DNA from 2 places in the Streptomyces sp. PTL18 genome. Region 2 is predicted to be linked to the other one. Evidence: riboswitches for the same ligand, from Rfam matches in the RefSeq annotation. Region 2 holds a riboswitch; the other holds the start of a gene.
What was found. Region 2 has a riboswitch for glycine ahead of gcvT (glycine cleavage system aminomethyltransferase GcvT). Riboswitches for the same ligand answer to the same signal wherever they lie in the genome.
Positions count from the first base shown of each region.

Region 1: another riboswitch for glycine. It lies ahead of gcvP (aminomethyl-transferring glycine dehydrogenase); the one in region 2 lies ahead of gcvT (glycine cleavage system aminomethyltransferase GcvT).

Region 1 is NZ_JCAJZO010000017.1:145,796-148,996, reverse strand. It holds gene AC5WS8_RS27585 (DNA polymerase IV) at 1-662, shown strand, start outside; gene AC5WS8_RS27580 (PRC-barrel domain-containing protein) at 692-1,060, opposite strand; glycine riboswitch at 1,189-1,284, shown strand; gene gcvP (aminomethyl-transferring glycine dehydrogenase) at 1,462-3,201, shown strand, end outside.
Region 2 is NZ_JCAJZO010000023.1:61,117-64,317, forward strand. It holds gene AC5WS8_RS31215 (enhanced serine sensitivity protein SseB) at 1-335, opposite strand, end outside; gene AC5WS8_RS31220 (AAA family ATPase) at 402-1,091, opposite strand; glycine riboswitch at 1,261-1,372, shown strand; glycine riboswitch at 1,373-1,488, shown strand; gene gcvT (glycine cleavage system aminomethyltransferase GcvT) at 1,557-2,675, shown strand; gene gcvH (glycine cleavage system protein GcvH) at 2,785-3,162, shown strand; gene glyA (serine hydroxymethyltransferase) at 3,178-3,201, shown strand, end outside.

The DNA.
Region 1 (3,201 bases), on a different contig from region 2:
CCAAGTCGGTGTCCGTCGAGGACACGTACGACGTCGACATCCACGACCGGCTGCGGATCGGTCTGGAGGTGCAGCGGCTGGCGGACCGGTGTGTGCGCAGACTGCGGGACGCCGGGTTGTCGGGACGGACCATCGTGCTGAAGGTGCGGCGGTACGACTTCTCCACCCTGACCCGGTCCGAGACCCTGCGGGGGCCCACGGACGATCCCGCGGTGGTGCGGGAGGCGGCGGCGCGGCTGCTCGACTCCGTGGACACCACCGGCGGGGTGCGGCTGCTGGGGGTGGGGGTCGGCGGACTCGCCGACTACACACAGGAGGACCTGTTCGCGCAGGCCCACCTGGCGGCGGGGGAGCCCGCGGCGGAGGAGCGGCCGGACGCGGCGGACCCCCTCGCCGAAGAGCCGGCATCGTCACCCGAGCGGGTCTGGCTCGCGGGGCATGACGTCCGTCACGCCGAGTACGGGCCGGGGTGGGTCCAGGGCAGTGGGCTGGGCAGGGTGACCGTACGGTTCGAGACACCGCAGTCGGAGCCGGGCCGGGTCCGCACGTTCAGCGTCGACGACCCTCAGCTGGAGCCGGCCGACCCGCTGCCGCTCGTCCCCGAGGTCCCCGGTACCGCCGGGGCACCCGGCCCCGCAGACACCGGTGCCCGACACCGTTGAGCGGGCACGGACATCTGCCCGCGGGGCCGTCACGTCTCGTCCGACCCCGCCAGATGGCCGAAGTCGCGGTCCGGGGGCGGTGGTGCGGACACGTCCAGGCCGTAGTGGTGGTAGAGCTGCAGCTCCTGTTCGGGGGACAGGTGGCGGCCGACGCCGAAGTCGGGGGCCTCCTTGATCAGGGAGCGTTCGAAGGGGACGTACAGTGAACCCTCGACCAGCTCGCTGGGCTCCAGGGGGACGAACGCGTCCCTGCCGAACAAGCCCGTTCGTATGGCCGCCCACTCCGGTACACCCGTCGCGTCGTCGAGGTACACCTCGTCGATCGTGCCGATCTTGTGGCCGTTGCGGTCGAACGCCTTGCGGCCGATCAGATTCCGCGGATCGATGTCGGTCTGCACGGTCCCTCCAATTGGTCGCAACGCATCCGTAAGCACTACGAAAGAGCAGATTCAGGGAGGCGGCCACTTGAGGGTCTTCCCGCACCGGCTGTCGACTCGTCCTCGCTGGTAGTCTGGCAAGCGGCCGTTGACCCCGTGCGGGAGAGTCCTCCGGAGTGATCCGGAGGCGCCGAAGGAGCAAATCCTCCCCGGAATCTCTCAGGCCCAGGTACCGCACGGACGAGGTCACTCTGGAAAGCAGAGCGGGTGTCGACGGCTTCCGCTCTCACCGACGGTGAAAGCCGGCCCGCCTTCGGGCGGACCGGTGAAGCTCTCAGGTCGAGATGACAGAGGGGGAGGCCGTCGGGGTACCCGCGCCGTGGTGCCCCTCGAAGGTCGCGTCAGACCAGGAGGCCTCCGCAATGACCGCCCAGCGCATTCCGCTCTCCGAGCTCGAACAGGGCACTCCGTTCGAGTACCGCCACATCGGCCCCGATCAGGAGGCGCGGGCCAAGATGCTCGCGCAGGTCGGCTACGGCTCGCTCGACGAGCTCACCGCCGCCGCGGTGCCCGATGTGATCAAGAACGCCGATGCCCTGGACCTGCCGGGTGCGCGCACCGAGGCCGAGGTGCTGGCCGAGCTGCGCTCCCTCGCCGGCCGCAACAAGGTCCTGGACTCCATGATCGGTCTCGGGTACCACGGCACCTTCACGCCACCGGTCATCCTGCGCAACGTCATGGAGAACCCGGCCTGGTACACCGCCTACACGCCGTACCAGCCGGAGATCTCCCAGGGCCGGCTCGAGGCGCTGCTCAACTTCCAGACCATGGTCGCCGACCTCACGGGCCTGCCGACCTCGGGCGCGTCCCTGCTCGACGAGGGCACCGCCGCCGCCGAGGCCATGGCGCTGTCCCGGCGCATGGGCAAGAACAAGAGGGGCCTGTTCCTGGTCGACGCGGACGCGCTGCCCCAGACCATCGCCGTGATCCGGACCCGAGCCGAGCCCACCGGTGTCGAGGTCGTCGTCGCCGACCTCAGCGACGGCATCCCCGCCGAGGTCGCCGAGCGGGAGATCAACGGCGTACTGATCCAGTACCCGGGCGCCTCGGGTGCCGTACGCGACATCAAGCCCCTCATCGACCGGGCCCACCGGCTGGGCGCCCTGGTCACCGTCGCCGCCGATCTGCTCGCGCTCACGCTGCTGACGTCTCCCGGTGAGCTGGGCGCCGACATCGCCGTGGGCACCACGCAGCGCTTCGGCGTCCCGATGGGCTTCGGCGGCCCGCACGCGGGTTACATGGCGGTCCACGAGAAGTTCGCCCGCAGCCTGCCCGGCCGGCTCGTGGGAGTCTCCGTGGACGCCGACGGCCACAAGGCGTACCGGCTCGCCCTGCAGACGCGCGAGCAGCACATCCGCCGCGAGAAGGCGACCAGCAACATCTGCACCGCTCAGGTGCTGCTCGCCGTGATGGCCGGGATGTACGCCGTCTACCACGGGCCCGAGGGCCTGCGGAACATCGCCCGGCGCACCCACCGGTACGCCGCGGTCCTCGCAGCGGGCCTGACGGCCGGCGGGGTCGAGGTCGTCCACGGCGCCTACTTCGACACCGTCACCGTCCGTGTCCCGGGGCGGGCCGCGGACATCGTCGCCGCCGCCCGGGACCAGGGCGTCAACCTGCGCCTCGTCGACGCCGACCACGTCTCGGCCGCCTGCGACGAGACCACCGGCCGGGCCCAGCTGCGCGCGGTGTGGAACGCCTTCGGCGTCGGGGGCGACATCGACGCGCTGGACGCGACCGCCGAGGAGGCGCTCCCGCAGCACCTGCTGCGCACCGACGACTACCTCACCCACCCGGTCTTCCACCAGCACCGCTCCGAGACCGCGATGCTGCGCTACCTGCGCAGGCTGGCCGACCGCGACTACGCGCTCGACCGCGGCATGATCCCGCTGGGCTCCTGCACCATGAAGCTCAACGCGACCACCGAGATGGAGCCGGTGACCTGGCCGGAGTTCGGTCAGCTGCACCCCTTCGCGCCCGCCGAGCAGGCCCAGGGCTACCTCACGCTCATCCGCGAGCTGGAGGAACGTCTCGCCGAGGCCACCGGTTACGACAAGGTCTCCCTCCAGCCCAACGCCGGCTCCCAGGGCGAGCTGGCCGGT
Region 2 (3,201 bases):
CCGCGGGCGAACTCGACGGCGGGCGCGATGGTGTACGCCATGTGGCCGCCGGCGACGTGGCGGAACTGCTCCTCCGAACTGAACACCGGGACGTACGCCTGACCCTCGATCTCCGCCGTGGGCAGGTCGAGGGGGCCGCTGTGCGGGCCTCCGCCGTTCGGCAGCGGCACCCACAGGTGGCTGCGGCCGAGCACCTCGACGATCCGGCCGCCCGCCGAGGGGATGCCGAGCGAGGCGGAGAGCACCTCCTCCAGCTCGTTGCCCGGCCATCCGCCGTGCGGATGGGGGTGCGCCTGTGCGGGGAAGTCCGCGGGAAGGTCCGCCGGGAAGTCCATCTGCCTACCGCCTGCCGATTACCACTGGTGTGGCGAAAAGGCTAACGGGTGTGCGGGCAGCGCGATTCATTCCGCTCCTTCCGCCCGGACCGCGAAGTCGATCCGGCGCAGCACGTCCGCCGCGTCCCGGTCGAGCAGGACCGCCGAACCGCAGCCCTTCGGAAGCAGGCCCCGCTCGACGGAGCCCAGCAGCCGGCGGGTGGCGCGGCGGTGGCGCAGGAAGGCGTACCGGGAGACGCCCCGGCCCCGCTCGCGCTGGCCGTCCAGGGCCGTGTCGGGGGTGACGTCGAGCAGGAGCAGGTGGAGCGTGCCGCCGCGGCGCCCGGCCGCGCGGACCAGCCAGGTGCGCACCCAGGTCTGGGTGCCGCAGTCGTGCACGACGACCCCGGTGCCGGCGCGCACGGCGCTTCGCAGGGCCGCGTAGTGGGCGAGGCGGACCAGGGGCCGGTACACCGCGTACGGCAGGAAGCGGGCCACACGCGCGTCCCAGCGGTCGCGGGTGTCCTGGGAGTCGATGCGGGCGCCGGCCACCGCGCGCCGCATAAGGGTGGACTTGCCGCTGCCGGGCAGGCCGGTGACCACGACGAGGTCGTGGGCGCCGAAGGTGAGCCCGTACGGGCTGCGGCCCCTGCGGTCGCGCAGGTCGCGGACCACCGGCGCCGGCGCCGGCGCGCCGGCCTCCCGGGCCGGGGCGACGGGCTGCCGGGGTACCGCGATGCCCGTGGTGGCGTACGCCGTCGTCCTGTTCACCGTGATCGTCCTCCCTTGCGGTCAGGAAGTCCCGTCCCCACCGAGCGTAAAGAGAAGGTAATGGACGATTCTCGTGGTGGCGTTCGCGTACGGCCACAAGCCGGTTACAAGTGCCGCCCTGCCGGGATCGGGCGCGGCGTGCAATGATGTGCGCGCCAACTGCATACCGGCCGCTTGAATCCGCGCGGGAGAGTTCCGGGGACGTACGGCTTGCGTACGTGGGCCCGGGCGCCGAAGGAGCAAGTCCCTCCCTTGAATCTCTCAGGCCCCGATACCGCGCGGGCGAGGCACATCTGGAAAGCGGGCCGCCTCCCGGTGGCTCCACCCAAGGTGCAAGCCGTGACGCCCCGCCGCGCGGGCGATCACGGCGAACCTCTCAGGTTCCGATGACAGATGGGGAGGACCGTCCTCGCCTCCCCCATGCCCGGCTGCGCTCGCGTGGGGGGACCCCACGTCTTGGGAGCACAACCGATGAGCAGTAGCCCCCTGCGCCGTACCGCGCTCGATGCCCTGCATCGTTCGCTCGGCGCGACGATGACCGACTTCGCCGGCTGGGACATGCCCCTCAGGTACGGCTCCGAGCGCGACGAGCACGTCGCCGTCCGTACCAGGGCAGGGCTGTTCGACCTCTCGCACATGGGCGAGATCACGGTGACCGGGCCGGAGGCGGACCGGTTCCTCAACCACGCGCTCGTCGGCGACATCGCCTCCGTCCGTGTGGGCCGCGCCCGCTACACCATGATCTGCCAGGAGGACGGCGGCATCCTGGACGACCTGATCGTCTACCGGCTCGCCGACACCGAGTACATGGTCGTCGCCAACGCCTCCAACGCCCAGGTGGTGCTGGACGCGCTGACCGAGCGGGCCGCGGGCTTCGCCGCCGCGGTGCGCGACGACCGGGACGCCTATGCGCTGATCGCCGTCCAGGGCCCCCAGTCCCCCGGCATCCTGAAGTCGCTCACCGACGCCGAGCTGGACGGCCTGAAGTACTACGCCGGCCTTCCCGGCACGGTCGCGGGCGTCCCCGCCCTCATCGCGCGCACCGGCTACACCGGCGAGGACGGCTTCGAACTGTTCGTCGCGCCCGAGCACGCCGAGAAGCTGTGGCAGGCGCTGACCGAGGCGGGCGCGCCCGTCGGCCTGGCCCCCTGCGGGCTGTCCTGCCGGGACACCCTGCGCCTGGAGGCGGGCATGCCGCTGTACGGGCACGAGCTGGGCACCGCGCTGACGCCCTTCGACGCCGGGCTCGGCCGGGTGGTGAAGTTCGAGAAGGAGGGCGACTTCGTAGGGCGTGCCGCGCTGGAGGCAGCCGCGTCCCGTGCCCGGGAGAACCCGCCGCGCGTCCTCGTCGGCCTGGTCGCCGAGGGCCGTCGCGTTCCGCGCGCCGGGTACCCGGTCGTCGCGGGCGGCGAGGTGATCGGCGAGGTCACCTCCGGGGCGCCCTCCCCCACGCTGGGCAGGCCGATCGCGATGGCGTACGTCGACGCCGCGCACTCGGCGCCGGGCACCCCCGGGGTCGGGGTGGACATCCGGGGCAGCCACGAGCCGCACGAGGTCGTGGCGCTGCCGTTCTACAAGCGCCAGAAGTAGGCACTCGACGGGCAGGTGACGTGACCGCGCGCGCCCCCGCCGTGCTCGCGCACGTCTCCAGCAGCACTCCCTTCACCACCACTCCCCCGCGTACAGGAGAATTCAGGCCATGAGCAACCCCCAGCAGCTGCGCTACAGCAAGGAGCACGAGTGGCTGTCGGACGCCGAGGACGGCGTCGCGACGGTCGGCATCACGGAGCACGCGGCCAACGCGCTCGGCGATGTCGTGTTCGTCCAGCTCCCGGAGGTCGGTGACACGGTGACCGCGGGCGAGACCTGCGGTGAGCTGGAGTCGACCAAGTCGGTCAGCGACCTCTACTCCCCGGTCGGCGGCGAGGTCACGGAGGTCAACGAGGACGTGGTCAACGACCCGTCGCTGGTGAACTCCGAGCCCTTCGAGGGCGGCTGGCTGTTCAAGGTACGCGTGTCCGAGGAGCCGGCCGACCTGCTGTCCGCCGACGAGTACGACACCCACATCGCCGGCTGAGGAGCACCTGGTCAGATGACCCTTCTGAACACGCCCCTG